One region of the Pseudomonas sp. Ors-4-3C genome, then DNA from elsewhere that is predicted to be linked to it. Evidence: predicted binding sites of a transcription regulator. Region 1 holds the regulator's gene; each other region holds the start of a gene.

The links. The regulator sigma-54, encoded in region 1, starts transcription at its own class of promoters, with help from an activator protein. The targets are predictions, from matches to a motif close to ANTGGCATNNANNTTGCTNT.
Positions count from the first base shown of each region.
Region 2: a site for sigma-54 is predicted at 4,632-4,651, ahead of glnA (glutamate--ammonia ligase). Genes of this name have one in related genera too.
Region 3: a site for sigma-54 is predicted at 7,538-7,557, ahead of glnK (P-II family nitrogen regulator). Genes of this name have one in related genera too.

Region 1 is NZ_CM146900.1:199,720-210,226, forward strand. Features, by position in the region: gene ACVHNU_RS00835 (FagA protein) at 33-440, shown strand; gene ACVHNU_RS00840 (class II fumarate hydratase) at 421-1,797, shown strand; gene ACVHNU_RS00845 (hypothetical protein) at 1,825-2,265, shown strand; gene ACVHNU_RS00850 (superoxide dismutase) at 2,267-2,878, shown strand; gene ACVHNU_RS00855 (ZIP family metal transporter) at 2,909-3,802, shown strand; gene ACVHNU_RS00860 (HPr family phosphocarrier protein) at 3,840-4,115, opposite strand; gene rapZ (RNase adapter RapZ) at 4,131-4,988, opposite strand; gene ptsN (PTS IIA-like nitrogen regulatory protein PtsN) at 4,991-5,455, opposite strand; gene hpf (ribosome hibernation-promoting factor, HPF/YfiA family) at 5,468-5,776, opposite strand; gene ACVHNU_RS00880 (RNA polymerase factor sigma-54) at 5,850-7,343, opposite strand; gene lptB (LPS export ABC transporter ATP-binding protein) at 7,530-8,255, opposite strand; gene lptA (lipopolysaccharide transport periplasmic protein LptA) at 8,255-8,803, opposite strand; gene lptC (LPS export ABC transporter periplasmic protein LptC) at 8,790-9,362, opposite strand; gene ACVHNU_RS00900 (KdsC family phosphatase) at 9,371-9,895, opposite strand; gene ACVHNU_RS00905 (KpsF/GutQ family sugar-phosphate isomerase) at 9,895-10,507, opposite strand, start outside.
Region 2 is NZ_CM146900.1:5,914,845-5,925,351, forward strand. Features, by position in the region: gene ntrC (nitrogen regulation protein NR(I)) at 1-403, opposite strand, end outside; gene glnL (nitrogen regulation protein NR(II)) at 400-1,485, opposite strand; gene ACVHNU_RS26815 (DUF4124 domain-containing protein) at 1,717-2,334, opposite strand; gene ACVHNU_RS26820 (DUF4124 domain-containing protein) at 2,331-2,843, opposite strand; gene glnA (glutamate--ammonia ligase) at 3,130-4,536, opposite strand; gene thiI (tRNA uracil 4-sulfurtransferase ThiI) at 4,866-6,320, shown strand; gene typA (translational GTPase TypA) at 6,460-8,280, shown strand; gene ACVHNU_RS26840 (YkgJ family cysteine cluster protein) at 8,507-8,944, opposite strand; gene ACVHNU_RS26845 (glycogen/starch/alpha-glucan phosphorylase) at 9,203-10,507, shown strand, end outside.
Region 3 is NZ_CM146900.1:5,293,398-5,303,904, forward strand. Features, by position in the region: gene lysA (diaminopimelate decarboxylase) at 1-1,184, shown strand, start outside; gene dapF (diaminopimelate epimerase) at 1,188-2,018, shown strand; gene ACVHNU_RS24025 (DUF484 family protein) at 2,032-2,757, shown strand; gene xerC (tyrosine recombinase XerC) at 2,760-3,659, shown strand; gene ACVHNU_RS24035 (HAD family hydrolase) at 3,656-4,363, shown strand; gene sutA (transcriptional regulator SutA) at 4,552-4,878, opposite strand; gene ACVHNU_RS24045 (secondary thiamine-phosphate synthase enzyme YjbQ) at 4,981-5,406, opposite strand; gene ACVHNU_RS24050 (ammonium transporter) at 5,623-6,960, opposite strand; gene glnK (P-II family nitrogen regulator) at 6,998-7,336, opposite strand; gene ACVHNU_RS24060 (accessory factor UbiK family protein) at 7,750-8,010, shown strand; gene ACVHNU_RS24065 (HigA family addiction module antitoxin) at 8,291-8,485, opposite strand; gene ACVHNU_RS24070 (hypothetical protein) at 8,546-9,376, shown strand; gene ACVHNU_RS24075 (YifB family Mg chelatase-like AAA ATPase) at 9,548-10,507, shown strand, end outside.

The DNA.
Region 1 (10,507 bases):
AATAAATCTCATCTCCGAACGAGTCCCGGATCATGAGTTCTGCCTTGCACGAGCAGCCGTACCTCGAAAGCTGGCGCTGGATGAGTCGCCAGATCCGTTGCGCGATGGATCCTGACGAACCACGCCTGATCGAACATTACCTGGCCGAAGGCCGTTATCTGGCCTGCTGTACGGCGACTTCCCCGTGGACCATCGCTGAAACCTCCTTCCGTCTGCTGCTCGACACAGCCACCGACATCGCGTTGCCGTGGCACTGGCGCAGCCTGTGTCTCGATCAAGCCTGGCGCCCGCTGCGTGAAATGGAGCGCCTGTCGCTGTGCAACTGCCGGCTCCAGCGCTGGCAGCGCTACACCTGGCAACTGGCGACCTGCGAGTTGCTTCCTTCGATTCCTCTTATTGAACTGGTGCAAGGATTTTCAGATGACCAAGACACGTATTGAGCGCGACAGCATGGGCGAATTGCAGGTGCCGGTGGACGCTCTCTACGGCGCGCAAACCCAGCGCGCAGTGGATAACTTCCCGATCAGCGGCCAACCGATGCCGAGGCAATTCATCCGTGCGCTGATCCTCGCCAAAGCCGCTGCCGCCCGGGCCAACGTCGAACTCAACCAGATCAGCGCCGCACAGGGCAAAGCCATCAGCGATGCGGCCCAAGGCCTGCTCGAAGGCGACTTCATGCAGCATTTTCCGGTGGATATCTTCCAGACCGGCTCCGGCACCAGCTCCAACATGAACGCCAACGAAGTGATTGCGACCCTCGCCAGCCGTCTGCTCGATGAGCCGGTCAACCCTAACGATCACGTCAACTGCGGCCAAAGCAGCAACGACATCATTCCGACCACCATCCACGTCAGCGCTGCCCTGGCTTTGCATGAACAATTGCTGCCGGCGCTGCTGCACCTGGTGCAGGTGATCGAAAACAAAGCCGAACAGGTGCATCACCATGTCAAAACCGGCCGCACCCATTTGATGGACGCGATGCCGGTGCGCATGAGCCAGGTGCTCAATGGCTGGGCGCAACAGCTCAAGGCCAACATCGGTCATCTGCAGGATTTGCTGCCGAGCCTGCAATCGCTGGCACAGGGCGGTACGGCGGTGGGTACCGGGATCAATGCGCATCCGGAGTTCGCCGCACGTTTCAGCCGCCAACTGAGCCAGCTGACCCATGTGCAATTCACTCCGGGCAAAGATCTGTTCGCGCTGATCGGCTCGCAGGACACCGCCGTCGCCGTCTCCGGCCAGCTCAAGGCCACCGCGGTGTCGCTGATGAAAATCGCCAACGACCTGCGCTGGATGAACTCAGGGCCGCTTGCCGGTCTCGGCGAGATCGAGCTCGAAGGGCTGCAACCGGGTTCGTCGATCATGCCAGGCAAGGTCAACCCGGTGATTCCGGAAGCCACTGCGATGGTCGCCGCGCAAGTGATCGGCAACGACTCGGTGATCACCATCGCCGGCCAGTCGGGCAATTTCGAACTGAACGTGATGCTGCCGATCATCGCCCAGAACCTGCTCAGCAGCATCGAACTGCTGGCCAATGCCAGTCGTCTGCTCGGCGACAAGGCCATCGCCAGCTTCAAGGTCAATGAGTCGCGGCTCAAGGAAGCGCTGTCGCGCAACCCGATTCTGGTCACCGCGCTCAACCCGATCATCGGCTATCAGAAAGCCGCCGAAATCGCCAAGCAGGCCTACAAACAGGGGCGTCCGGTGATCGACGTCGCGCTGGAACACACCGATCTGTCGCGCAGCCAACTGGAAGAGTTGCTCAACCCCGAGAAACTCACCGCCGGCGGCGTGTAAATCCCGCAACCGCTTTGGAGGCTCACCATGGAGCACTGGAAACGCACGATCGAACGGGCCAATCGCTGCTTCATGCTGGGCGAGCTGATTGATGCCCGTGAAGCTTATCTGCAAGCCCTGGCCCTGGCGCAAGTGCTGTTCGAGCGCTGGGCCGATGCCGACGAAGCGGTGGCGGCCTGCGTCATCTCCCACCACAACCTGGCGGATCTGCACCTGCGCCTGAATCAGCCGGAGGAGAGCGCAGAGTACCTCTGCGCGATTCATCAACGGCTGTTGCAAACCATGCAGGACGAACGCCTGCGTCCGGCGCTGCGTGAAGCGGCGCTACGCCAGAGCAGCAAGACCTACGTCGAACTGCTGAATTTCATCAGCGAGCACGGCGAATACCCGCGCACCCAGCGCCTGCTGCACCCGGATACCGGCAATGCGCGCCGCGCGCCTGCCTCACATCACCATGGAGTCCACTGAAATGGCTTTTACCTTGCCTGCCTTGCCGTACGCCTACGACGCTCTGGAACCGCACATTGATGCGCAAACCATGGAGATTCATTACACCAAGCACCACCAGACCTACATCAACAACCTCAATGCCGCCGTCGAAGGCACTGAGTACGCCGAATGGCCGGTGGAAAAACTGGTCGCCAGCGTCCGGCAGTTGCCGGAAAAACTCCGCGCAGCGGTGATCAACCAGGGCGGCGGCCACGCCAACCATTCGCTGTTCTGGGAAGTCATGGTGCCCAATGGCGGTGGCAAGCCGGATGGCGCGTTGGCCAAGGCGATCGATGAGCAACTGGGCGGCCTCGACAGTTTCAAGGACGCCTTCACCAAAGCAGCACTGACCCGTTTCGGCAGCGGCTGGGCCTGGCTCAGCGTCACTTCCGACAAGAAACTGATCGTGGAAAGCAGCGGCAATCAGGACAGCCCGCTGATGAATGGCAATACACCGATTCTCGGTCTGGACGTCTGGGAACACGCTTACTACCTGCGTTATCAGAACCGCCGTCCGGAATACATCAACGCGTTCTACAACGTGATCAATTGGCCTGAAGTCGCCGCGCGTTATCAGGCCGCACTGGTTTAAGCCATCTATAAAAACAATCCAGGGCTGACTATGGGCACTGAAACACTGTCGATTGGCGGTGGGCGCATGTTTCGTTACGCGGTCGGGTCGCTGTTGCTGCTGGCGGGCATGACACTGCTTGCGGCGCACGGCCTGGAATGGCTGGATCTGCAGCCGAAGCTGTCGCGGGCCTTGCAGGGTGGGGCGATCTGCGCCCTCGGCACGGCGCTCGGCGCGGTGCCGGTGTTGGTGATCCGGCGCATGCCGCAGATGCTCAGCGATACGCTGCTGGGTTTCGGCGCCGGCGTGATGCTGGCAGCGACTGCGTTTTCGCTGATCGTGCCGGGCATTGGTGCCGCCGAAACTCTGGGCCTGACACCGTGGGCAGCCAGCGGGCTGATCTGCTTCGGCATCATGCTCGGTGCATTCGGCTTGTATCTGGTGGACCTGAAACTGTCCGGCGCCTCACCGGAAATGCTCGTCGGTACCCCTGAGCGCCCGGTGATTGCGCCGCGGATCTGGCTGTTCGTCTTCGCCATCATTGCCCACAACATCCCGGAAGGCATGGCGGTGGGGGTCTCTGCAGGTGGTGGCATGCCGGATGCCGACAGTCTGGCGATGGGCATTGCCTTGCAGGATGTGCCAGAGGGATTGGTGATTGCGCTGGTGCTGGCCGGGGCGGGGATGTCGCGGGCCAGGGCGTTCTTGATCGGGGCGGCTTCAGGGCTGGTCGAGCCAGTGTTTGCGCTGCTCTGTGCGTGGCTGGTCAGTCTGGCGGAGCTGTTGTTGCCGTTGGGGCTGGCGCTGGCGGCAGGGGCGATGTTGCTGGTGGTGACGCATGAAGTGATCCCCGAGTCGCGACGCAATGGTCATGACAAGCTTGCCAGTCTTGGCTTGCTGATCGGGTTCTGTCTGATGATGGTGATGGATACGGCGCTGGGCTGATTGGCAGAGAGGGAGCAAGCTCCCCCTCCATGCAGGATCAACCACCTTCATCGAAGTAGTTGTTGATCAACGCCACCAGCGCATCCAGCGCTTCCTGCTCCTGATGGCCTTCGGTACTCAGATAGATCTTGGTGCCTTTGCCGGCGGCCAGCATCATCATCGCCATGATGCTTTTGCCATCGACCGTGGTTTCGGGTGTACGCCCCACTCTGATCGTGCAATCCGGGAACTGGCCCGCTACCCCGACGAATTTGGCCGACGCTCGGGCATGCAGGCCCAGCTTATTGATGATTTCGATTTCCAGAGCAGGCATCGCGGTGTGAATCCTTTAAGTGAGGTCGCGGTGGCGAACCTGGACGTTCTTCAGGGTTTTCTGCAGGGCCTGACCCAGACGTTCGGTCAGGTAAACGGAGCGGTGATGCCCGCCGGTGCAGCCAATGGCAATGGTGACATAGGCGCGATTGCTCGCGGCAAAGCGCGGCAGCCATTTATTCAGGTAGCCGTAGATGTCTTGAAACATCTCCTCAACCTCCGGCTGCGCGGCCAGATATTCGGCGACCGGTGCATCGAGACCGGATTGTGCGCGCAATTCAGGCTTCCAGTACGGATTGGGCAGGCAGCGCACGTCGAACACCAGATCCGCATCCACCGGCATGCCGCGCTTGAAACCGAACGACTCGACCAGGAAGGCCGTACCCGGCTCCGGCTGGTTCAGCAGGCGTAGCTTGATGGTGTCGCGCAACTGGTACAGGTTCAGATTGGTGGTGTTGACCTTGAGGTCGGCCAGGTCGGCAATCGGCCCGAGCAGGGCGGTCTCGTCGTTGATCGCTTCGGCCAGCGAACGGTTGGCCGTGCTCAGCGGGTGACGACGGCGGGTTTCCGAAAAGCGCTTGAGCAGGGTTTCTTCGTCGGCATCCAGATACAGCACATCACACTGGATGTGCCGGGAGCGGACTTCTTCCAGCAACTCGGGGAAACGCGACAGGTGGCTCGGTAGGTTGCGCGCATCAATCGACACAGCCACCAGCGGCTGGGCCAGTTCGGTGTGGATCAGCGCGCGTTCGGCCAGTTCCGGCAGCAGACCGGCCGGCAGGTTGTCGATGCAGTAGTAGCCGTTGTCCTCAAGGACATCCAGGGCAGTGCTTTTACCCGAGCCGGAGCGGCCGCTGACGATGATCAAGCGCATGATTAATGCCCGTTTTGCTCGCTCAGGACGACCTGATACAAGGCTTCGTTACTCGGTGCGCTGCGCAGTTTTTCGCGCACTTCCTTGCGATCGAGCATGCTGGCGATCTGGCGCAGTAATTCCAGGTGGGCATCGGTGGCAGCTTCCGGGACCAGCAGGACAAACAGCAGGTCAACCGGCGCACCGTCGATGGCATCGAAATCGATAGGCGCATCAAGGTGCATCAAAGCGCTGACAGGCGCTTCACAGCCTTTGAGGCGACAGTGGGGAATGGCGATGCCGTTGCCGAAACCGGTGGAGCCGAGTTTCTCACGGGCGATCAGCGCCTCGAAGACATCTTGCATCTCCAGACCCGGCACTTCGCGGGCGATCAGGTTGGCAATCTGTTCGAGGGCTTTCTTTTTACTGCCGCCCGGCACGTTCACCAGGGAACGGCCGGGGGTCAGGATACTTTCAAGTCGGATCATGGGTTGGGGGTGTTAACGACCTGTCGCGCCCTGGAGGAGGCTCTGGGTCTTTTCCTTATGCTTTTTGAGTTGGCGATCCAGCTTGTCGGTCAGTGCGTCGATCGCAGCGTACATGTCGGTATCTTCTGCGTTGGCGACCACTTCGCTGCCGGGAATATGCAAGGTGGCTTCGATTTTCTGCTTCAGCTTTTCGACGCACATCGTGACCTGCACGTTGGTGATCTTGTCGAAATGGCGCTCCAGTCGTTGGAGTTTTTCCTCGATATAGGAACGCAGAGGTTGGGTCACTTCCAGTTGGTGTCCACTGATGTTGACTTGCATACAGCTTCTCCTTCGTTGCCAGTGCATAAAGCGGCAGGCCGAAGAGCCTGCCACTGGAACGCTGTAACGTGGCTTACATCAACCGCTTGCGTTCGCTCGAAGGCGCGATCCCGAGGGATTCGCGGTACTTGGCGACGGTGCGGCGAGCCACCTGAATGCCTTGTGCCTCCAGTAAACCAGCGATCTTGCTGTCACTCAACGGCTTTTTCTGATTTTCCGCCGCAACCAGTTTCTTGATGATCGCGCGAATCGCCGTGGACGAGCATTCGCCGCCTTCGGAGGTGCTGACGTGGCTGGAGAAAAAGTATTTCAGTTCATAAATGCCCCGTGGGGTATGCATGAATTTCTGGGTAGTGACGCGGGAAATCGTCGATTCGTGCATGCCGACCGCCTCGGCGATGTCGTGCAGGACCAACGGTTTCATGGCTTCGTCGCCGTACTCCAGGAAACCGCGCTGATGCTCGACGATCTGGGTCGCCACTTTCATCAGGGTTTCGTTGCGGCTTTGCAGGCTCTTGATGAACCAGCGCGCTTCCTGCAACTGATTGCGCATGAAAGTGTTGTCGGCGCTGGTGTCGGCGCGACGGACAAAACCGGCGTACTGTGCGTTGACCCGCAGACGGGGCACCGACTCCTGATTCAGCTCGACCAGCCAGCGTTCGTTGTCCTTGCGCACAATGACGTCCGGCACCACGTACTCGGCTTCAGTCGATTCGATCTGCGAGCCCGGGCGCGGATTCAGGCTCTGCACCAGTTCGATGACCTGACGCAGCTCATCTTCCTTGAGCTTCATACGCCGCATCAGCTGGCTGTAGTCGCGACTGCCGAGCAGATCGATGTAATCGCTGACCAGACGCTTGGCTTCGTTCAGCCACGGAGTCTTGGCCGGGAGCTGGCGCAGTTGCAGCAACAGGCATTCGCCGAGGTTGCGGGCGCCGATGCCGGCGGGTTCGAACTGCTGGATGCGGTGCAGGACGGCTTCGATCTCGTCCAGCTCGATGTCGAGTTCCGGATCAAAGGCGTCGAGAATTTCTTCGAGGGTTTCATCGAGGTAGCCCTGATTGTTGATGCAATCGATCAGGGTCACGGCGATCAGGCGGTCGGTGTCGGACATCGGCGCCAGGTTCAATTGCCAGAGCAAATGGCTCTGCAGGCTTTCCCCGGCAGAGGTGCGGGTGGTGAAGTCCCACTCGTCGTCATCGCCGCTGGGCAGGCTGCTGGCGCTGGTCTGGTAGACATCTTCCCAGGCAGTGTCGACCGGCAGCTCGTTGGGAATGCGCTCGTTCCATTCACCTTCCTCCAGGTTGTCCACCGTCGGGGCGGTTTCCTGGTATGACGGTTCCTGAATGTCGGTGTTGGGCTTTTGTTCGGCGTTGTCGGCCAAAGGATCGGAGTTGTCGAAGTCGTCGCCTTCTTCCTGGCGTTCGAGCATCGGATTGGATTCCAGGGCCTCCTGGATTTCTTGTTGCAGGTCCAGGGTCGACAATTGGAGCAGGCGGATGGCCTGTTGCAGCTGCGGTGTCATCGTCAGCTGCTGGCCCATTCTCAAGACTAGCGATGGTTTCATGGCAGGGGCTTAACACCTTATTCGCCGGCGCGCATGCGCCATCCACTACAGGGCGCCGAAGCGCCAAACTTAAGCAAATTATATGCCTGAAACTGTCGTGTTTGCCTAGAGCGCTGTAACAATAAAAGCGTATAAAAGCCTGCTTCATCGATACAGCACCCGGAGGCTGGCCAAGTGCCTTGGTGCTTACAGGCGGAACTCGTGGCCCAGATACACTTCCTTCACCAGATCGTTGGCAAGGATGGTCGCAGCATCGCCTTCGGCGATCAGTTGACCGTCGTTGACGATGTAGGCGGTTTCGCAGATATCCAGGGTCTCACGCACGTTGTGGTCGGTGATCAGAACACCGATGCCCTTGGCCTTGAGGTGGTGGATGATCTGCTTGATGTCGCCAACCGAGATCGGGTCGACACCGGCGAACGGTTCGTCGAGCAGGATGAATTTCGGTGCGGTCGCCAGTGCGCGAGCGATTTCCACCCGGCGGCGTTCACCACCGGACAGGCTCATGCCGAGGTTGTCGCGGATGTGGCTGATGTGGAATTCCTGCAGCAGGCTTTCCAGTTCCTTGCGACGACCGGCCTTGTCGAGTTCCGCGCGGGTTTCGAGGATGGCCATGATGTTATCGGCCACCGACAGTTTGCGGAAGATCGACGCTTCTTGCGGCAGATAGCCGATACCGGCCTTGGCGCGGCCGTGCATCGGCTGATGGCTGACGTCCAGATCATCGATCAACACGCGGCCCTGATCGGCCTGCACCAGGCCGACGATCATATAGAAGCAGGTCGTCTTGCCGGCGCCGTTCGGGCCGAGCAGGCCAACGATCTGGCCACTGTCGATCGACAGGCTGACGTCGCGCACAACCTGGCGGCTTTTATAGGCCTTGGCCAGGTGTTGAGCTTTCAGAGTTGCCATTACTGGGCCTTTTTCTCGTCGTTTTTCGGCTTCGGCTGGATCACCATGTCGATGCGCGGACGCGCCTCGGTGACTTTACTGCCGGTAGCGCGGCCGGCGCTGGCCAGTTTTTTCACCGTGTCATAGACGATTTTTTCGCCCTGAGTGGTGTTGTTGTCCTTGTCGACAACCTTGGCCTTGTCGATCAGCACGACGCGATTCTGCTGCGCGTGATACTGGATGGTCACGCCCCAGCCCTGCACAGGTTTTTTGTCGCCGGCAGTCTGCAGTTGCTCGAAGTAGGCGAGGTTGCCCACCGAGGTCACTACGTCGATTTCGCCGGTCGGGGTGCGAGTCAGGGTCACGGTATTACCGGTCACCTTCATCGAGCCTTGGGTAATGATCACGTCACCTTTATAGGTGGCAACGCCATTCTTGTCGTCCATCTGGGCATCGTCGGCCTGAATGCGAATGGGCTGCTCTTGATCGTTCGGCAGAGCCCAGGCGCTCACGCTTCCCAGTGCTGCGCCCAGACTGAGCAAAATAGGGAGGGTTTTAACGAGCCTCATACTGTCCTCTTACGTTAGATAGCAGGTGTATCCTGCTTTCCTTCAAATACGCCTTCATTCCCACGCCAGTCGATACACCCCCAGCGCCGTCGATTCTAACGGGTTGCGCGGTCTGCGCATATTGCTGCTGCGGGAACACTGTCATGCGTGTGCTGGTGATCAAGGTGTCGCGGTTCTTTTCGTCAGTACGCTTGACGCGTACGGAATCGATCAGTTCGACCTCGGTGCCGCCTGAATTCACTTCACCGCGCTCGCTGGTCACGTGCCACGGAAACTCGGTGCCGCGGAACATGTTCAGGTCGGGTTTGGTGACAAGCGTCACATCCGTCGCTTTCAGGTGCTCGGCCTTGTCCGACGTCATCTCGTATTGCAGCTTGCCGTCCGGGAGGTACTGAAAGGTGTGTGTATTGGTGGCGTACCAGTCGATGGCTGTGTCTTCGGCCTTGGCTGCAGGCTTGTCGAGGAAGCGTTCCGGACTGATATTCCAGTAGCCGACCGCTGCAAACATGGCAGCGATACAGCCGAACAGCAGGAAGTTGCGAAATTTTTTGCTAAACATGATTTGGCTCACAGGTACGCGGCGTTGGCCGCATCGAGGCGGCCCTGGGCGCGCAGGATCAATTCGCAGAATTCGCGGGCGGCACCTTCGCCACCACGGGCCCGAGTGACGCCATGGGCGTGTTCGCGCACGAAATCGGCAGCATTGGCGACGGCCATGCCCAGGCCTACGCGGCGGATCACCGGCAGGTCAGGCAAGTCGTCACCGAGGTAGGCGACCTGTTCATAGCTTAGGCCCAGTTGCTGCAGAAGACCGTCCAGAACCACCAATTTGTCTTCGCGGCCCTGAAACAGATGCGGGATGCCGAGGTTCTTCGCCCGGCGCTCAACCACCGGCGTCTTGCGGCCACTGATGATGGCCGTCTCGACACCGGCATTCATCAGCATCTTGATGCCTTGGCCGTCGAGGGTGTTGAACGTCTTGAATTCGCTGCCGTCTTCAAGGAAGTACAGGCGCCCGTCGGTGAGGACGCCGTCGACGTCGAACACTGCCAGTTTGATCGCTTTGCCGCGTTGCAGCAGATCGCTTGTCATTACATCACTCCTGCACGCAGCAGATCGGAGAGGTTGAAGGCGCCAATCGGGCGATCTTCTTCGTCCACGACCACCAGTGCGTTGATTCGGTGGTCTTCCATGATTTTCAGCGCTTCGGCGGCGAGCATCTCGGGCCGTGCGGTCTTGCCGTGTGCGGTCATGACCTGGTCGATGGTGGCGCTGCGGATGTCGATGCTGCGATCCAGGGTGCGGCGCAGGTCGCCGTCGGTGAAGATCCCGGCCAGCTTGCCATCGGCTTCAAGGATGACGGTCATGCCCAGACCCTTGCGGGTCATTTCCATGAGCGCGTCCTTGAGCAGGGTGCCGCGTTGCACTTGCGGCAGCTCTTGCCCGGCGTGCATGACGTTTTCCACTTTCAGCAGCAGGCGTCGACCCAGGGCACCGCCCGGGTGGGAAAAAGCAAAATCTTCGGCGGTGAAACCACGCGCTTCCAGCAGCGCCACGGCCAGGGCATCGCCCATGACCAGCGCTGCGGTGGTCGAGGAAGTCGGCGCCAGGTTCAGCGGGCAGGCTTCGTGCTCGACGTGAACATTGAGATTGACTTCGGCGGCCTTGGCCAACGGCGACTGCGGATTGCCGGTCAGGCTGATC
Region 2 (10,507 bases), 610 kb from region 1:
GCGCCGGCACCACTTCCAGGCCTTGCTGTTCCTGTGCGTGCTGGTTCGCGCGTTTGACCAGCGATACCGCCTCGTCCACGTCGAACGGCTTGGGCAGGTATTCGAACGCGCCGCCCTGATAGGAGGCGACGGCGCTGTCCAGGTCGGAGTGAGCGGTCATGATGATGACCGGCAACCGTGGATGCTGTTCGCGGATGCGCGCCAGCAGGTCGAGGCCACTGGCACCCGGCATGCGGATATCGGAAATGATCACATCAGGCTGCTGACGGGCCAGACGACTCATCACGCCATCGGCGCTGTCGAAGCTCTGGGTGGTCATGCCTTCCTGCTGCAAGGCCTTTTCCAGAACCCAACGGATAGAACGGTCGTCATCGACGATCCACACGGTTTCACTACGGCTCATGTCGATGTGGCTCCTTGTTCCAGTGGCAGAAAGATCGAGAACGTGGTGTGGCCGGGGTGGCTGTCACACTCGATCAGGCCCTGGTGCTGGCTGATGATGTTCTGGGTAATGGCCAGGCCCAGCCCGGTACCGTCCGGACGGCCGCTGACCATGGGAAAGAAAATGGTTTCCTGGAGTTCCGCCGGTATCCCGGGGCCGTTGTCGATGATCTCGATCTTGGTCACCAGGCGATGACGGACGTGGCCGATGGTGAACTGGCGCATGGTCCGGGTGCGCAGGCTGATGCGACCCAGACGCAGCTCGTTCTGGCTGCTGATCGCCTGCATCGCGTTGCGCACGATGTTCAGTACGGCCTGAATCATTTGTTCGCGGTCGATCAGGACGTCGGGAATGCTCGGGTCGTAGTCGCGCACCAAGGTGATGCAGCCCTGGCTTTCCGCTTCGACCAGTTGGCTGACGCGCTCCAGCACTTCGTGGACGTTGCACAGCGCGAGTGACGGCAGCTTGTTGGAGCCGAGCATGCGGTCGACCAGATTGCGCAGGCGGTCGGCCTCTTCGATGATCACATTGGTGTAGTCGCGCAGACTGTCTTCCGGCAGCTCACGGGCCAGCAACTGCGCCGCACCACGGATACCGCCGAGCGGATTCTTGATCTCGTGGGCCAGGCCGCGCACCAGCATCTTGCTGGTTTCCTGCTTGGACAGCTGCGCCTCTTCCTTGGTGATCCGCAGCAGACGGTCGCGCGGATGTACCTCCAGCAGGAGCATGGTCGCGCCGTTGCTGAGGATCGGCGTCACCGCGTAATCCACGGTCAGGGTCTGGCCGGTGAGGGCGGTGAGCATCGCTTCGCGTTTGGTGAACGGGTGCGCCTGTTCGACTGCCTGGCGCAATGAGTTGAGCGCCTCGGTGGACTCGGTGAACAGCTCGCTGATGAACTGCCCATGGCTGCGCTGGCCGCTGATGGCCAGCAGCATTTCCGCCGCCGGGTTCATGTATTCGAGGCGCAATTCGGCGTCGAGCAGGATGGTGGCGGTGGTCAGGTTGTCGAGCAGCAAACGGTGGATTGCGTCGCTAATAGTCATCGGAGCCTCTTTTGGGGGCGGAGCGTGCGCAAGAAGCAGGCGTCGTTAAACGGAAAATGCAAAAACCAAACCAAGGCTCCGAAAAGAAGCGCTCAACCCGTGAAACAGGCGTTTGACGTTCATTTGCGTGGCGCTCAATGCACGAGAACGGGAAGTTTCGAACCAAAATGGGTTGGGATGTGGGTACGGTGCAACCTTATGCACCAATATAGTGCGCAAAGCTGAACGGCGTTAGAAGAAACGCAGGAAGGGATTTTTTTCTTCGACGGGTTTGTCTTTCAGCGGACATTCCGGGCGCACGCCGTAGTCCTCGCTGACGCAGGGTTTGACCTGGCGTTTCTGCGCCTGCGAGATGCGCAGCATGTGGAACGGCTGGTTGGCGGTGCGCTCGACGATGCGACCCTCGACATCGAGGATTTCCACTGACAGGTTATGGCTGCCCCGGTCGATATTGCTCAACGGGAACACCGGACTCGGGCCCGGCTCGCCAGTGGCCTGGCCGTCCAGCAGCAGGCGATAGCGATGGCCCTGCTGCAGGCCCGGTTCGCTGGTGACGCTGACGATCACCTCGCCGGCGCTGCTGCGAATGGTCGCGTCCGGCTCGGGGATCAGGATGCGCAGCATGTCGTAGTGGAACAGCGGTTGTTCCGCGACCTTTTTCACAGCGCTGAGCGGTGCTGCAGCCGTGGGGTTGGCCGACATGCGATTACTGGTCGCGATAGGTACGCGCTTGGCGTTGCCGCGCGGCTGGTCGGTGTAGACGCGATTGCCCTGCGCGTCGATATAGGTGAAGACCTCGGCGTGCACGGGCAGGGCGCACAGGCACAGGATCAGCCAGAAAATCCTCACGGCTTGTGCACTCGCTGCACGGTGAACACCACCGCCGGGCTCTGCTGGATGATCGCTTCACCGTCGATCACCTGCACCGCGAGACGATGCTCGCCGCGATCGACATTCACCAGTTGCAGGATCGGCACATTGCTCGGCTGGCCGTAGGGCGCGTCGTCCAGTACCAGCCTTAGCTGGTGCGGCGGCTGCAGGCGCGGCTTGATCAGCACGTTGACGGTGAAGGTGCCGTTGTTGGCGCGCAGGGCTTCTTCGCTGGGCAGGCCGGTCAGTTCCAGCACTTCATAAGCACTGCGCGCCGCTGGGCGCGTGTCCGTGCTGGCGGGCGCCGGGGTGCTCGGTGCCTGCGGTTCGACGCTGTTCAGCGGTGGCAGCTCTACCGGCAGCGCCTTTACACCGTCCGGCGCATGATCGCTGTAGACCGTGTTGCCGTTGGCGTCGGTGTACTTGTAGATCTGCGCGGCAGCGGGCAGGGCGATCAGTAGCAGGAGGTAGAGAAAGGTGCGACCCATGAAATCGACCGGCAATGAAAACGATGGGGTGGAGCATAGGCCAGGTGTGGCGGTTGGCCCAACCCTGGACATATCCGCAAATCATTCAGACGCTGCAATGCCCCCGTGGGAGCGGGCTTGCTCGCGAATGCGGTCGGTCATTGAAGATGATGGTGGCTGACACGACGCCTTCGCGAGCAAGCCCGCTCCCACAGGGTCGTGCGGGCGCCAACGAAATTCGCGCAATAAAAAAGGCCTCCCGAAGGAGGCCTCTTTTTGTTACGCCGCGTAGCGCAGCGCTACCGGATCAGCAGCTGTAGTACAGCTCATATTCCAGTGGGTGTACGAAGGTGCGGACCTTGATTTCTTCTTCGGATTTCAGCGCGATGTAAGCGTCGATGAAATCGTCGGAGAACACGCCGCCCTTGGTCAGGAACGCACGGCCCTTGTCCAGCTCTTCCAGGGCTTCTTTCAGGCTGCCGCAAACTTGTGGGATCTCTTTCGCCTCTTCAGGCGGCAGGTCGTACAGGTTTTTGTCAGCGGCATCGCCTGGGTGGATCTTGTTCTGGATACCGTCCAGGCCGGCCATCAGCAGTGCTGCGAAAGCCAGGTACGGGTTGGCAGCCGGATCCGGGAAACGGGCTTCGATACGACGGCCGCGTGGGCTGTTGACGTAAGGAATACGGATCGAGGCGGAACGGTTGCGAGCCGAGTAGGCCAGCATCACCGGTGCTTCGAAACCTGGCACCAGACGCTTGTAGGAGTTGGTGGCCGGGTTGGTGAAGCCGTTCAGGGCCTTACCGTGCTTGATGATACCGCCGATGAAGTACAGAGCGGTTTCGGACAGGCCGGCATAGCCTTCACCTGCGAAGGTGTTCTTGCCGTCTTTGGCGATGGACATGTGTACGTGCATGCCCGAGCCGTTGTCGCCGTACAGTGGCTTCGGCATGAAGGTCGCGGTGCGGCCGTATGCGTCGGCAACGTTGTGCACAACATATTTCAGAGTCTGAACTTCGTCAGCTTTCTTCACCAGGGTGTTGAACTTGACACCGATTTCGTTCTGACCGGCAGTTGCCACTTCGTGGTGGTGAACTTCAACGGTCTGGCCCATCTCTTCCAGTGCGTTGCACATGGCAGTACGGATTTCGTGGTCGTGGTCGAACGGCGGAACCGGGAAGTAGCCGCCTTTGATACCAGGACGGTGGCCTTTGTTGCCGCCTTCGATGTCCTGGTCGGACATCCACGAGCCTTGTTCGGAGTAGATCTTGAACATCGAACCGGAGATGTCGGACTTGAACTTCACTTCGTCGAAGATGAAGAACTCTGGCTCCGGACCTGCGAAGACGGTGTCACCGATACCGGTGGTCTTCAGGTATTCCTCGGCACGGTGAGCGATGGCGCGCGGGTCGCGATCGTAACCTTGCATGGTCGACGGTTCGATGATGTCGCAGACCAGGATCAGGGTCGCGTCTTCGGTGAACGGGTCGAGAACGGCAGTGTCGTCGTCCGGCAGCAGGATCATGTCGGAGGCTTCGATGCCTTTCCAGCCAGCGATGGAGGAACCGTCGAACATCTTGCCGACTTCGAAGAAGTCGTCTTCCAGCGCATCGCGAGCCGGCATGGTCACGTGGTGCTGAGTGCCTTTGGTGTCCGTGAAGCGCAGATCAATCCACTTGACGTCATGATCTTTGATGAGTTGAACCGACTTCGACATAGTGTCCTCCGGGGTGGCTTAGGGCTTGGTAGTGGATGCCCTTAATATGGGTGATGCCGGCGCAGATACTCTGCCAAGGCAACCTGCCTCACAAGGGAGCAAATTGCATGCCAGTGCCCCAGCATGGGTTTTTTGCCCCAAATTCACGCTTTCACAGGACGAAAGCGCCATAAAGGCGAAAATCTCGCCCTTTAATGTAGCGTCTTAAATCAAAAATGACCCGTTTTGGTGCAAGTGAAACCTTCTGCATATTAACTGGTTAAACCTTGAGCAATTTCCGCTATAATCCGCGCCCCCCTTTTTCGGCTGGCCCTGCGCGCGCTGTTTTCATGAAACTAATCGTAAAAGTCTTCCCCGAGATCACCATCAAAAGCCGCCCTGTCCGGATGCGTTTCATCCGCCAGCTGGCCAAGAACATCCGCGCCGTGCTCCGCGATCTGGACCCGGCCGTGGTGGTGAACGGTGTGTGGGACAATCTCGAGCTGGAAACCCGCGTTACCGACCCCAAAGCCTTGAAAGAGATGGGCGAGCGCCTGACTTGCACTCCGGGTGTCGCGCACTTTCTGCAGATCGACGAGTACCCGCTGGGCGACTTCGACGACATCACCGAGAAGTGCAAACAGCACTACGGCGATGTGCTGGCCGGGAAGATTTTCTCGGTGCGCTGCAAGCGTGCAGGCAAGCATCCGTTCAGCTCGATGGACGTTGAAAAATACGTCGGCAGCAAGCTGCGTCGTGAGTGCGGTGCGGCCGGAATCGACCTCAAAGACCCGCAAATCGAAGTTCGCATCGAAGTTCGCGACCAACGGTTGTTTGTCATTCACAGCCAGCACAACGGCATCGGCGGATATCCGCTCGGCGCCCTGGAGCAGACGCTGGTATTGATGTCCGGCGGCTTTGACTCGACGGTTGCCGCCTACCAGATCATGCGCCGCGGCCTGATGGCGCATTTCTGCTTCTTCAATCTGGGCGGTCGTGCCCACGAATTGGGCGTGATGGAAGTCGCGCATTTCATCTGGAAGAAGTACGGCAGCTCGCAACGCGTGCTATTTGTCAGTGTTCCGTTCGAAGAAGTGTTGGGCGAAATTCTCGGCAAAGTCGATAACAGTCATATGGGCGTCGTATTGAAGCGTATGATGTTGCGCGCATCGTCGGCCATCGCCGACCGGCTGCACATCGACGCGCTGGTCACCGGCGAAGCGATTTCCCAGGTATCGAGCCAGACGCTGCCGAACCTGTCGGTGATCGACTGTGTGACCGACAAGCTGGTCCTGCGCCCACTGATCGTTGCGCACAAGCAGGACATCATCGACACGGCCAACGAGATCGGCACCGCCGATTTCGCCCGGCACATGCCGGAGTACTGCGGGGTCATCTCGGTCAATCCGAAGACCGCCGCCAAGCGCCACCGTGTTGAGCACGAAGAGAAAGAATTCGACATGGCGGTTCTCGAGCGTGCGCTCGAAAACGCCAAACTGGTGTCGATCGATCGGGTGATCGACGAATTGGGCCAGGATTTGCAAATCGAAGAAGTCGGCGAAGCGCTGGCCGGTCAGATCGTCATCGACATCCGTCACCCGGATGCGGCCGAGGATGACCCGCTGGAAATCGCCGGCATAGAAGTACAGACGATGCCGTTCTATGCAGTGAACGCTCGTTTCAAGGAGCTGGATCCGACTCGCCAGTACCTGCTGTATTGCGACAAAGGCGTGATGAGTCGCCTGCATGCTCACCATTTGCTCAGTGAGGGGCATGCCAATGTGCGCGTTTATCGACCGAGCTAAGTGCCCGGGGCTGTTTGCCTGTGGCCTGCGTCACCGGCCCCCCGACACCGCCGTCAAGCTGTAACGGCCATGCCGGACACTACTGTTAATCGCTGCCAAGACTTGTCAGCAAACCGAATCCTCTGATCGAGATACACAAGTGATCGAAAATCTACGTAACATCGCCATCATTGCCCACGTTGACCATGGTAAGACCACCCTGGTAGACAAACTCCTGCGTCAATCCGGCACCCTGGAGCGCAACGAGCTCAACGACGAGCGCGTGATGGACTCCAACGACCAGGAAAAAGAGCGCGGTATTACCATTCTGGCGAAAAACACCGCCATCAACTGGAACGGCTACCACATCAACATCGTGGACACCCCGGGCCACGCCGACTTCGGCGGCGAAGTAGAACGCGTAATGTCGATGGTTGACTCCGTTCTGCTGCTGGTTGACGCTCAAGACGGCCCTATGCCGCAAACCCGTTTCGTGACCAAGAAGGCGTTCGAAGCCGGCCTGCGTCCAATCGTGGTCATCAACAAGGTTGACCGTCCAGGTGCGCGTCCGGACTGGGTTCTGGACCAGATCTTCGACCTGTTCGACAACCTCGGTGCTACCGAAGAACAACTGGACTTCCAGGTTGTTTACGCTTCGGCCCTGAACGGCATCGCCGGTCTGGACCACACCGCCATGGCGGAAGACATGACCCCGCTGTACCAAGCGGTAGTCGATCACGTTCCGCCTCCGGCCGTTGACCGTGACGGTCCGTTCCAGATGCAGATCTCCGCTCTGGACTACAACAGCTTCCTGGGTGTTATCGGTGTTGGCCGTATCGCTCGTGGTCGCGTCAAGCCGAACACCCCGGTTGTCGCTATCAGCGCCGACGGCAAGCGCCGCAACGGTCGTATCCTGAAGCTGATGGGTCACCACGGTCTGCACCGCATTGACGTTGAAGAAGCAGCGGCCGGCGACATCGTCTGCATCAGCGGCTTCGACGAGCTGTTCATCTCCGACACCCTGTGCGATATCAACACCGTCGAGGCGATGAAGCCGCTGACCGTTGACGAGCCAACCGTTTCCATGACCTTCCAGGTAAACGACTCGCCATTCTGCGGTAAAGAAGGCAAGTTCGTGACCTCCCGTAACATCAAGGATCGTCTGGACAAAGAGCTGCTGTACAACGTTGCACTGCGCGTTGAAGAAGGCGACTCGGCTGACAAGTTCAAGGTTTCCGGCCGTGGTGAGCTGCACCTCTCGGTACTGATCGAAACCATGCGTCGCGAAGGCTTCGAGCTGGCCCTGGGCCGTCCTGAAGTGATCATCCGTGAAGTTGACGGCGTGAAGCAGGAACCGTTCGAAAACGTCACCATCGACATCCCTGAAGAATCGCAGGGCAAGGTCATGGAAGAGATGGGTCTGCGTAAGGGCGACCTGAGCAACATGGTGCCGGATGGCAAGGGCCGTGTTCGTCTGGAATACAACATCCCTGCTCGCGGTCTGATCGGTTTCCGTAACCAGTTCCTGACCCTGACCAACGGTGCTGGCATCCTGACCTCGATCTTCGACCGTTATGCGCCAGTGAAGTCGGGCCACATGTCCGGCCGTCAGAACGGCGTTCTGGTTTCGGTTGAAACCGGCAAGGCACTGACCTACTCGCTGGAAACCCTGCAGGCTCGTGGCAAGCTGTTCGTAGAACACGGCCAGGAGATCTACAACGGTCAAATCGTTGGTCAGAACAGCCGCGACAACGACCTGGGTGTGAACCCAACCAAAGGCAAGAAGCTCGACAACATGCGTGCTTCGGGTAAAGACGAAACCATCGCTCTGGTACCACCTGTTCGCTTCACTCTGGAACAGGCTCTGGAATACATCCAGGAAGACGAGCTGTGCGAAGTCACGCCTAAGTCCATCCGTCTTCGCAAGAAGATCCTGGACGAAAGCGAGCGTACCCGCGCTGCCAAGAAAGCCAAGGCGTAATTTAGCCCGAGCTTGAAAAAACGCCCCCGGTCGCGAGACCGGGGGCGTTTTTGTTTGTCCGGGATTTAACCGAGACGGGGGCGGTGTTTGTGCTGGCCGCTTCGCGAGCAAGCCCGCTCCCACAGTAGATCTCGGTGAACACAAATCTTGTGTACGCCATAGTTCCCTGTGGGAGCGGGCTTGCTCGCGAAGGCGGCCTGAAAGGCGCCGAAAATTTCAGGAATGATCAGAACTTCTCGATCGACCGCGAGTTCTGCACTCGCTCCACTTCTTTGGGCTTGTACGCGCAATACCCCGGCCGCGGGCCGATTTTCGGGTGGTTGCGGCAGGTGTCCGGGCGCTTGTCATAAATGGTGCACAGGCGCGATTTACGATCCAGGTAGTAGCAATCGTTGTTGCTCATGCGCTGCAGGGTGAAGATCCCCGACTTCTGGTTGAAGCGCTCGACCAGCCCTTCCTTTTGCAGGCGCTTGGCGATGTTCTTCGGCGGATCGCCCAGCTCGAACTCGTCGACCACGCCGATGCGCACCAGATCCTTGATCTTGACCTCGACCGGCAGCGTGCAGCAGCTGGAGATACAAGAACCGCACATCGGGGCCGAATATTTGGCCCACGTATCGAGACGATCGATCTCGGCGGCGGCAATCAGGTTGGGCTTCATCATCGGGAGTTACCAGGCGTGTGCATCAGGGCGCGCGATCATACCGGGACTGGTGGATTTTTGAACAACCTTTCGCCAGATTTTTTCATCGTCCGCCAAAATTGGCGCTTGACCCGGCACGGGCCATGCATCGATCAGCGTGCTCGCCAAGGTTATGCCGGGCGATCTCACACTCTCAAGAAAAACTGCCGAACCAGAGCCGCCAGCGTCGGTCAGACCGTCTAGGCTCAGACAATTCCCCGCTCGCTCGAGGTCCTATCGATGACTCAAGAACCACTAGTTCGCGAAGCAGAGGTGGCCGCATTCCGCGATGCCGTCCTGACCAAGCTCACCTATGCAGTGGGTAAAGACCCGGATCACGCCTTCGACCATGACTGGTTCGAAGCCATTGCCCTGGCGGCGCGCGACCACATGGTCGAGCACTGGATGGACCACACCCGGCAGATCTACCGCAAAGGCCAGAAGCGGGTGTATTACCTCTCGCTGGAATTTCTCATCGGTCGTTTGCTCTACGACAGCCTGAGCAACCTTGGCCTGCTCGACGTCGCCCGTGAAGCGCTGACTGAGCTCGGTGTCGATCTGGAACGGATCCGCCTGCTCGAGCCGGATGCGGCACTCGGCAACGGCGGCCTCGGGCGTCTGGCGGCGTGCTTCATGGAAAGCATGTCGACCCTCGGCATCGCCGGGCACGGCTACGGCATTCGCTACGAACACGGTCTGTTCCGTCAGGCCATCGTCGATGGCTGGCAGCAGGAACAGACCGAGCACTGGCTGGATTTCGGCAACCCGTGGGAGTTCGAACGTCCGGAAGTGGTGTACTCGATCGGCTTCGGCGGCAGCGTCGAAACCGTGACCGATGCCAGCGGCAAGACCAAACAGGTCTGGTCGCCTGCGGAAACCGTACGGGCGATTGCCTACGACACACCGGTGGTCGGCTGGCGCGGGGCGAGCGTCAACACCCTGCGCCTGTGGCGCGCCAGGGCGATGGAAGATTTGCACCTGGAGCGCTTCAACGCCGGTGACCACTTGGGCGCCGTCGCCGAAGTGGCCCGGGCTGAAAGCATTTCCCGGGTTCTCTATCCGGCCGACAGCACCGAAGCCGGGCAAGAGCTGCGTCTGCGTCAGGAGTATTTCTTCGTCGCCGCTTCGCTGCAGGATTTGCTGCGCCGCCATCGCAACATGCACACCTCGGTGCTGACCCTGGGCGATCACGCGGCGATCCAGCTCAACGACACCCACCCCTCGATTGCCGTCGCCGAATTGATGCGCCAACTGGTCGACGTCTACGACGTGGCCTGGGATGCGGCGTGGCAAGTCACCGTCGACACCCTGTCGTACACCAACCACACGCTGCTGCCGGAGGCGCTGGAAACCTGGCCGGTGGGCCTGATGGAGCGCATGCTGCCGCGGCACATGCAGATCATTTATCTGATCAACGCCCAGCACATCGACTCGCTGCGGGCCAAAGGCATTCACGATTTCGACGTGCTGCGCGCGGTTTCCCTGATCGAGGAAGACAACGGTCGCCGTGTGCGCATGGGCAACCTCGCGTTCCTCGGTTCGCAT
Region 3 (10,507 bases), 1.2 Mb from region 1:
CCGACCGCTTCGGCACGCCCACTTATGTCTACTCGCGTGCGCACATCGAAGCCCAATATCTGGCCTACGCCGATGCGCTGGCCGGCATGCCGCACCTGGTCTGCTACGCAGTCAAGGCCAACTCCAACCTCGGCGTGCTGAATGTCCTGGCCCGTCTCGGCGCCGGTTTCGACATCGTTTCCCGTGGCGAGCTGGAACGTGTGCTGGCCGCTGGCGGCAGCGCCGACAAGATCGTGTTCTCCGGCGTCGGCAAGACCCGTGACGACATGCGTCGCGCGCTGGAAGTCGGCGTGCACTGCTTCAACGTCGAATCCACCGACGAGCTTGAGCGCCTGCAAGTCGTGGCTGCCGAGCTGGGTGTTCGCGCACCGGTTTCGCTGCGCGTGAATCCGGACGTCGACGCCGGCACCCACCCGTACATTTCCACCGGTCTCAAAGAGAACAAGTTCGGCATCGCCATTGCCGACGCCGAAGACGTGTACGTGCGTGCCGCGCACCTGCCGAACCTGGAAGTGATCGGTGTCGACTGCCACATCGGCTCGCAACTGACCACGTTGCCACCGTTCCTCGATGCCCTCGACCGTCTGCTGGATCTGGTCGACCGCCTCGGCGATTGCGGCATTCACCTGCGCCACATCGATCTCGGTGGTGGCCTGGGCGTGCGTTATCGCGATGAAGAGCCGCCACTGGCCGGCGACTACATCAAGGCTGTGCGCGAGCGTCTGAACGGCCGTGACCTGGCGCTGGTGTTCGAACCGGGCCGCTTCATTGTCGCCAACGCCGGCGTGCTGCTGACTCAGGTCGAGTACCTCAAGCACACCGAACACAAGGATTTCGCCATCGTCGACGCGGCGATGAACGACCTGATCCGCCCGGCGCTGTATCAGGCCTGGATGGACATCACCGCGGTCAAGCCGCGCGACACCGCCGCACGCCAGTACGACGTGGTCGGCCCGATCTGCGAAACCGGCGATTTCCTCGCCAAGGATCGTGAGCTGGCGCTGGAAGAAGGCGACCTGCTGGCCGTGCATTCGGCCGGTGCCTACGGCTTCGTGATGAGTTCCAACTACAACACCCGTGGCCGTGCCGCTGAAGTGTTGGTAGACGGTGATCAGGTTTTTGAAGTGCGCCGCCGCGAAACCGTGGCCGAGCTGTTTGCCGGCGAAAGCCTGCTGCCGGAGTAACCCATGCTGCTGCGTTTTACCAAAATGCACGGCCTGGGCAATGACTTCATGGTTCTCGACCTGGTCAGCCAGCACGCGCATATTCAGCCCAAGCACGCCAAGCAATGGGGCGACCGGCACACCGGTATCGGTTTCGACCAGTTGCTGATCGTCGAAGCGCCGAGCAACCCGGACGTGGATTTCCGTTACCGGATCTTCAACTCCGATGGCTCGGAAGTGGAACAGTGCGGCAACGGTGCACGCTGCTTCGCGCGCTTCGTTCTGGACAAGCGCCTGACGGCCAAACGGCAGATTCGCGTCGAGACCAAGGGCGGCATCATCGAGCTGGACGTGCGTAACGACGGCCAGATCGGGGTGAACATGGGCGCGCCGCGCCTGGTGCCGGCGGACATTCCGTTCGACGCGCCGGCGCAGGCTACCAGCTATCAACTGGAGGTCGACGGCACCACGGTCGAGCTGGCCGCCGTGTCGATGGGCAATCCCCATGCTGTGCTGCGCGTACAGGACATCAACAACGCACCGGTGCATGAACTGGGGCCGAAAATCGAACACCACCCGCGCTTCCCGGCGCGGGTCAATGTCGGTTTCATCCAGGTCATCGACCGCAACCGTGCGCAGTTGCGCGTCTGGGAACGCGGCGCCGGGGAAACTCAGGCCTGTGGCACCGGCGCCTGCGCCGCCGCTGTAGCTGCAATCAGTCAGGGGTGGATGGATTCGCCGCTGATGATCGACCTGCCCGGCGGGCGTCTGTCCATTGAATGGGCAGGCCCAGGCCAACCGGTGCTGATGACCGGCCCGGCAGTGCGTGTATACGAAGGACAAGTGCGTCTTTGAGTGAGCAGAAGCCATGACCGATAAGCCTCAGGTACCCGCCCGACAGTCCGACGAATCAGCGTCCGAGAGCCTGGAGGCGGCAGCGGTTGCCGCATACCTCGAGGCTCATCCGGACTTCTTCGTCGAGCACGAAGAACTGCTGCCCGCCCTGCGCATTCCGCATCAGCGCGGTGACACCGTATCGCTGGTCGAACGGCAGATGAGCATCCTGCGCGACCGCAACATCGAGATGCGGCATCGCCTCTCGCAGTTGATGGACGTGGCCCGCGACAACGACCGCCTGTTCGACAAGACCCGCCGCCTGATCCTGTCCCTGATGGACGCCGCCAGTCTGGAAGACGTGGTGATCAGCGTCGAAGACAGCCTGCGTCAGGATTTTCAGGTGCCCTTTGTCAGCCTGATCTTGCTCGGCGACAACCCGGCGCCGGTTGGCCGCTGGGTGACCCATGCCGACGCGCAGACCGCCATCGGCGGTCTGCTCACCGAAGGCAAGAGCGTCAGCGGCACCCTGCGTGAACATGAGCTGGACTTCCTGTTCGGCGAAGAACAGCGCAAGCAGATCGGCTCAACTGCAGTGGTTGCGGTCAGCCATCAAGGCATCCACGGCATTCTGGCAATCGCCAGCCGTGACCCGCAGCATTACAAGAGTTCGGTCGGCACGCTGTTCCTCAGCTACATCGCCGAAGTCATGGGCCGCGTGCTGCCACGGGTCAACAGTTCCCTGCGCTCGGTACGCTGAGCATGGAACGACAACTGGACGCTTACTGCGAACACCTGCGCAGTGAGCGACAGGTGTCGCCGCACACCCTGTCGGCCTATCGCCGCGACCTCGATAAAGTCCTCGGCTGGTGCCTCAAGCAGAACATCGGCAGTTGGGCGGCGCTGGATATTCAGCGTCTGCGCAGCCTGATCGCCCGCCTGCATGCCCAGGGGCAGTCGTCGCGCAGCCTCGCCCGATTACTTTCAGCGGTGCGCGGGCTCTATCACTATCTGAATCGCGAAGGCCTGTGCGACCACGACCCGGCGACCGGTCTGGCGCCGCCGAAAGGCGAGCGGCGCCTGCCAAAAACCCTCGACACCGACCGTGCGTTGCAACTGCTTGAAGGTGCGGTCGAGGACGATTTTCTCGCCCGTCGTGATCAGGCGATTCTCGAACTGTTCTATTCCTCGGGCCTGCGCCTGTCCGAGCTGACCGGGCTCAATCTCGATCAGCTGGATCTGGCCGACGGCATGGTTCAGGTGCTCGGCAAGGGCAGCAAGACCCGTCTGCTGCCGGTCGGCAAAAAGGCTCGCGAAGCACTCGAGCAATGGCTGCCGCTGCGGGCCATGACCAACCCGGCCGACGACGCCGTGTTCGTCAGCCAGCAAGGCCGGCGTCTTGGTCCGCGGGCGATTCAGGTTCGGGTGAAACTGGCCGGCGCGCGCGAACTGGGGCAGAACCTGCACCCGCACATGCTGCGGCACTCTTTCGCCAGCCACTTGCTGGAATCCTCGCAGGATCTGCGCGCGGTGCAGGAACTGCTCGGCCACTCGGACATCAAGACCACGCAGATCTACACCCACCTGGACTTCCAGCACCTGGCGGCGGTCTACGATAGCGCCCATCCACGGGCCAAACGCAGCAAAGGCGACGATTCATGAACATCCAGTTGATCACCTTCGACCTCGACGACACCCTGTGGGACACCGCCCCGGTGATCGTCAGCGCCGAAGCGGTATTGCGCCAGTGGTTGAGCGAACACGCACCCAATCTGGGCGCGGTGCCGGTGGAGCATCTGTGGGCGATTCGCGAGCGGGTGCTGGCCAGCGAACCGGGCCTCAAACATCGCATCAGCGCGTTGCGTCGGCGCGTGCTGTTCCACGCGCTGGAAGAAGCCGGATACACCTACGGTGAAGCTTCCGATCTGGCCGACAAGAGTTTTGAAGTGTTCCTGCACGCGCGGCACCAGATCACGGTATTTCCCGAGGTCGAACCGACTCTGGAAATCCTCGCCAACCACTACGCCCTCGGCGTGGTCACCAACGGCAATGCCGACGTGCGTCGATTGGGCCTGGCGGATTACTTCAAGTTTGCGTTGTGCGCGGAAGACATCGGCATCGCCAAGCCGGATGTGCGGCTGTTTCACGAGGCGTTGCAGCGTGGTGGTGTGAGCGCTGATCTGGCGGTACACATTGGTGATCATCCCGGCGATGACATTGCCGGGGCGCAACAAGCGGGCATGCGCGCGATCTGGTTCAACCCGGCGGGCAAGGTCTGGGAAGCCGAGCGCCTGCCGGACGCCGAGATCCGCAGCCTGACTGATTTGCCGGCAGTACTGGCGCGCTGGAATGCCCTCTCGAACTGATCCACTATCCCCTGTGGGAGCGGGCTTGCTCGCGAAGAGGCCGTGTCAGCCGACATATAATTTGAATGACACACCGCCTTCGCGAGCAAGCCCGCTCCCACAGGGGATTGCGTGCATCCATGACTTTATTTCAGGCATGAAAAAGCCCGCAGCGACGGCGGGCTTTTTCAGCAAGCAAGCGGCACGCCTCAGATAGGGCGGCTGCCGTACTTGTTGTCCGGCTTCTTGGGCGGATCGGCGACCACGTTGGCCTCCACTTCCTGCACCTTGCCGCCGCGCGCAAGGAATTCTTCCATGGCCTTGGCCAGGGCGTCGCGCTCCTTGTTCTTGGCTTCGATGCTCGGCAATTCGTCGATCGACACCGCAGCCTTGGCTTTGCCTTTGGCAGCCGGGGCCGGCGTATCGTCACCGCCATCGTCGTCAGCAACGTCTTCCGCTGCTGCTTCCAGGCCTTCCTCGGCCTCGTCTTCGTCGCCTACTTCGAGGTCGTCGTTTTCCAGATCATCGTCGCTCATGTTCTACCTCATGACTTGCGAAAAGCAGATTAGTTATAGACCAGCTTTGGCGACTGTCGAAAGTCGCCGTAAAAAAATCGGTAACCGCTGGTGACCAACGGTTTACGCCCCTTCACCGTGCAGGGTGGCGAGGACTTTACGGGCACCGCCATGATCACGGTGCTCGCCCAGATAAACGCCTTGCCAGGTTCCCAGAGCCAGTCGCCCTGCCGAAACCGGCAGACTGATCTGGCAGCCAAGTACGCTGGCCTTGAAGTGCGCCGGGAGGTCGTCCAGGCCTTCGTCGTTATGCTCATAGCCGTCTGTTCCTTGTGGGATCAGACGATTGAAAAATCGTTCGAAGTCGCGACGGACCGCCGGATCGGCGTTCTCGTTGATGGTCAACGACGCCGAGGTATGCTGCAGCCACAAATGCAACAGACCGACCCGGCACGCCTTGAGTTCAGGCAGGCCGGCGAGTAACTCGTCCGTTACCAGATGAAAGCCCCGGGGCCGTGCCCGCAGGGTTATCAGAGTCTGTTGCCACATACAGTTCTCCGCACGTTCGGGGCGCATTCTAGCGCGCTCTGGGAAAAAACAAAGGCCCTAATATTCCTGCAATGATGTAAGCCATTGGCCGCAGAAAAACGCTTGTCGTAAACACGACCAAAGCCGTACGAAAAATCCTTTCAGCCACTACCTGAATGACAAATTCCAGACAAAAAAATGCCCGGCAAGCCGGGCAAGTTTTTTCGATGCGCGTACTTACAGGTTGTAGCCGCGTTCGTTGTGTTGTGCCAGGTCCAGACCCACTGCCTCTTCTTCCTCGGTGGCACGCAGGCCCATGACCACGTCCAGTACCTTGAGGATGATGAAGGTGACGATCGCGGTGTAGATCACCGTGAAGCCGACGCCTTTGCACTGAATCCACACTTGCGAAGCGATGTCGGTCACGGTGCCGAAGCCACCCAGCGCCGGCGCGGCGAACACGCCGGTGAGAATCGCGCCGAGGATACCGCCGATACCGTGCACGCCGAAGGCATCCAGGGAGTCGTCGTAACCGAGTTTGCGTTTCAGCGTGGTCGCGCAGAAGAAGCACACCACACCGGCCGCCAGACCGATGATCAGCGAGCCCATCGGGCCCACGGTACCGGCTGCCGGCGTGATTGCCACCAGACCTGCAACCACACCCGAGGCAATGCCCAGTGCGCTAGGTTTGCCGTGGGTGATCCACTCGGCGAACATCCAGCCCAATGCTGCAGCAGCGGTAGCGATCTGAGTCACCAGCATCGCCATGCCGGCAGTTCCGTTGGCGGCCGCGGCGGAACCGGCGTTGAAGCCGAACCAGCCGACCCACAGCATCGCCGCGCCCATCAGGGTGTAACCAAGGTTGTGCGGTGCCATCGGGGTGGTCGGGAAGCCTTTGCGCTTGCCCAGCACCAGGCACGCCACCAGACCGGCGATACCGGCGTTGATGTGAACCACGGTGCCGCCGGCGAAATCGAGCACGCCCCAGTCGCCCAGCAGCGAACCCGGACCGCTCCAGACCATGTGCGCGATCGGCGCATACACCAGAGTGAACCAGACGCCCATGAACACCAGCATCGCGGAGAACTTCATGCGCTCGGCGAAGGCACCGACGATCAGCGCCGGGGTGATGATGGCGAAGGTCATTTGATAAGTGACGAACACCGCTTCAGGGAACAGTGCTGCCGGGCCGGTAATGCTGGCAGGCGTGATGCCCGCGAGGAAGGCCTTGGCAAAGCTGCCGACGAAGGAGTTCAGGTTGACGACGTTGGCTTCCATCCCGGTGGTGTCGAACGCCATGCTGTAGCCATAAAGGAACCACAGGATGGTGACCAGGCCGGTAATGGCGAAGCACTGCATCATCACCGAAAGAATGTTTTTCGACCGCACCATGCCGCCGTAGAACAGCGCGAGGCCGGGAATGGTCATGAACAGCACGAGGGCTGTGGAGGTCAGCATCCAGGCGGTGTCGCCGGAATTGAGGACTGGAGGCGCCACCGGATCTGCCGCCATAGCCAGGCCGGGCATTACGATGGACAACAGGGCGCCTAGCCCTGCGAATTTACGCAGAGTCATATTGTTTTCTCCTGGGGCGTTGGGTTTGTGGCGGCGTTTAGATCGCGTCGGTATCGGTTTCGCCGGTACGAATGCGGATCGCCTGTTCCAGATTGACCACGAAGATCTTGCCGTCACCGATCTTGCCGGTGTTGGCAGCCTTGGTGATCGCCTCGATCACCCGATCCAGATCCTTGTCGTCGATGGCAACGTCGATTTTCACCTTGGGCAGAAAATCGACCACATACTCCGCGCCGCGATACAGCTCGGTGTGACCCTTCTGCCGGCCGAAGCCTTTGACTTCAGTGACGGTAATGCCCTGCACGCCGATTTCGGACAGCGACTCGCGCACGTCGTCCAACTTGAACGGCTTGATGATGGCAGTGACTAGCTTCATGAAACTCTCTCCCGAATTGGTGGACTTGCCCCAGGAAAACAAACCCGACTCAAGTCTAAGCGCAGTGCCTGGCTTTGTAACGCATCGTCGGCCTTACCTGCCCGACTGACGCCAGCTAACCGCTGCCGGCGAAACTCCCCGTCCCGCCTGCCGCACTGCATTCGTCACAGCGACTGCATCAGTGCATGGGTCACTACCGACTAAGCAGAAAGCTTGCCATCTCGCGAAATTCCCCTGATTTCAATCCCTTGGCCGCAGCCGCAGGCGCTCGCGCACAAAACCCGCGATGGATACGCACAACAACGGTGCGCTGCCGTCCGTCCGCTTGCGCGAAAAGCGTGCATCCATGCCTGCGCAAATGACTATAGACACTGCGTGATACACTGCCCGCCATTGTTTACAGGACATCCACCATGCTCGCGCCCAAAGACTTCCTCGACGCCCTGAGCGGCACTGCCTCCCGCCTGTTCAGCGGTGACACCCCGCTGCCGAAAGCCGAAATCGAAAGCCAGTTCAAGATGCTGTTGCAAAGTGCATTCAGCAAACTGGATCTGGTGAGCCGGGAAGAGTTTGACAGTCAGATGGTCGTACTGGCCCGTACCCGCGCTCGCCTCGAGAGCCTCGAAGCGAAAGTTGCCGAGATGGAAGCGAAGCTGACACCGCCCGCTGAATAATCCGCTCCCCCTGTAGGAGCTGCCGAAGGCTGCGATCTTTTGATCTCCAGCCCTTCAACCATCCCGGCAACGTCCTACAACTTGCACCGCCGTCCGATTGCGCCGAAAAGCCCAGGTCTCCAAGCTCACCCGATGCTGAATGTTCAGCACCGGGTTTGGCGACCCGAACAGCTCAAGGCGCACGACGACCATGATGGCGGCTACATTTACCGCACATCGTTTCATGGCGATTGTGCCTGGGAGACCTTCGGGTCTGCCGGGTTCCTTTTGCTCCGGTTCGCTAACCCGCGTACCTGATCTGAGCTCGGCGTAAATCGTAAGTCGATTGAAGATTCATCCAGAACTCAGGCGTGGTTTTGAGGTGGATCGCCAGCCTGATTGCCAGATCGGCGCAGATCCTGAGCTGGCATTTCACAAGCTTCTCGATCTCGGTTTCAGGCCATTTCGTGGGCATGGCCAGGTCCATGACAGTCATGCCCAACGGTTCCAGCAAGCTATCGAAACCGTTTCGCCGGCGTCCTACAACTATCAGGGCATGGCCCTACAAAAATCAGCTCCTACGCCTGATTACGTAAGCATCAATGCCTTCGATATCGTCTGCAGATTGATCCCACAGAACAAGACGATGCGACGAAAAGGAAAAGGTACCGAGCTTCGAAATCAGACACTCAAATCTGATTCCCGCAAACTCGCACATCAAACAATGTCCATGGACCCAGAAGCCCTGGCAGCTGGAGTTGATCCTCTATCACTCAGGATCGATCCGATTACTCCATTAGCAATCAACGCATATCACCAGTGGAGCGGCCCAATTGGATTTCCTTGGGAAGCTGTTCTGGACTGGAAGACCAAAGATGCAAAAGGACTGGACTTGGCGTTGTGGTACGAAGAAGAACTGTGCGGATTGTGCTACGCAACGCCGCGAAGAAGCACGATCTGCATGAAAATCGTCCTTTTGCAGGGACACACCTGCAAGACGAATACCTTGCGGGGCTGGATCGCTCCGATGGCATTGCTGACAACAGAGTTCTACGCCCGGAAGCTGGGGTACACGCAAATCGAAGTCCAAGAGCCAGACTCAGGCGCCATCCCTTACTATCAAACACTGGGATTTTATTTTGATACAACCGGTCGCCTGTCTTTCCATTGGACGACCAATAAGATCGAATCAAGTGTCCCGGCACCTGAGGTGTTTATGAAGCAGAAGAAGCAGAAAGCTCAACCGGCACGGGTTTCCAAACCGGGTACCGAGGCACTCGGTTTGCCGGACAGAGTTTCAGCCAGTCAGCGGCATTTTCTGAAAGTGGCCGCGACCTATGGCAAGGAAATGGAGCCCGATGGTTGGCTCGCCGGTGGTGGAACCTGAGTACCGCAAAAATGACCGCCTGACAGGCGGTTTTTTTATGCCTGAGGATTAGTGCCCTCAGAAACATCAAGTGAAAGTTCGACCTTAAAACTGTCCGACCAACGCCCTCTCCCCAGACTACCCTTCAAAAACCCGCAGGAAGCGGCCCCCGATTCAGCTCAAGGAACGACCATGTCCCTCTCCATCGTCCACAGCCGCGCCCAGGTTGGCGTGGAAGCCCCTGCCGTCACCGTCGAAGTTCATCTCGCCAACGGTCTGCCGTCGCTGACCATGGTCGGGCTACCCGAGGCGGCGGTGAAGGAGAGCAAGGACCGGGTGCGCAGCGCGATCATCAATTCCGGGCTGCAGTTTCCGGCGCGGCGGATCACCCTGAATCTGGCGCCGGCGGATTTGCCCAAGGATGGCGGACGGTTTGATCTGGCGATTGCCTTGGGGATTCTATCGGCGAGTGTGCAGGTGCCGTGTCTCACACTGGATGAGGTGGAATGCCTCGGTGAGCTGGCGTTGTCCGGTGCGGTGCGACCGGTACGCGGGGTGTTGCCGGCGGCACTGGCGGCGCGCAAGGCCGGGCGGGCACTGGTGGTACCGCGGGCGAATGCCGAGGAGGCGTGCCTGGCTTCGGGCCTGAAGGTGTTTGCGGTGGACCATCTGCTGGAGGCGGTGGCGCATTTCAACGGGCATACACCGGTCGAGCCTTATGTGTCGGACGGGCTGATTCATGCAGCGAAACCCTATCCCGACCTCAATGAAGTGCAAGGTCAGATGGCCGCGAAACGCGCGCTGCTGATTGCCGCAGCGGGCGCGCACAATTTGCTGTTCAGCGGGCCACCGGGGACGGGCAAAACATTGCTGGCTAGTCGCTTGCCGGGGCTGCTGCCGCCGCTGTCTGAATGCGAAGCACTGGAAGTGGCGGCGATTCAATCGGTCGCCAGCGGCGTGCCGCTGACACACTGGCCGCAGCGCCCGTTTCGCCAGCCGCACCACTCGGCATCCGGTCCGGCGCTGGTCGGAGGCAGCTCAAAACCACAACCCGGCGAGATCACCCTCGCGCATCACGGTGTGCTGTTTCTCGACGAACTCCCGGAGTTTGATCGCAAGGTGCTGGAGGTGCTGCGCGAGCCGCTGGAGTCC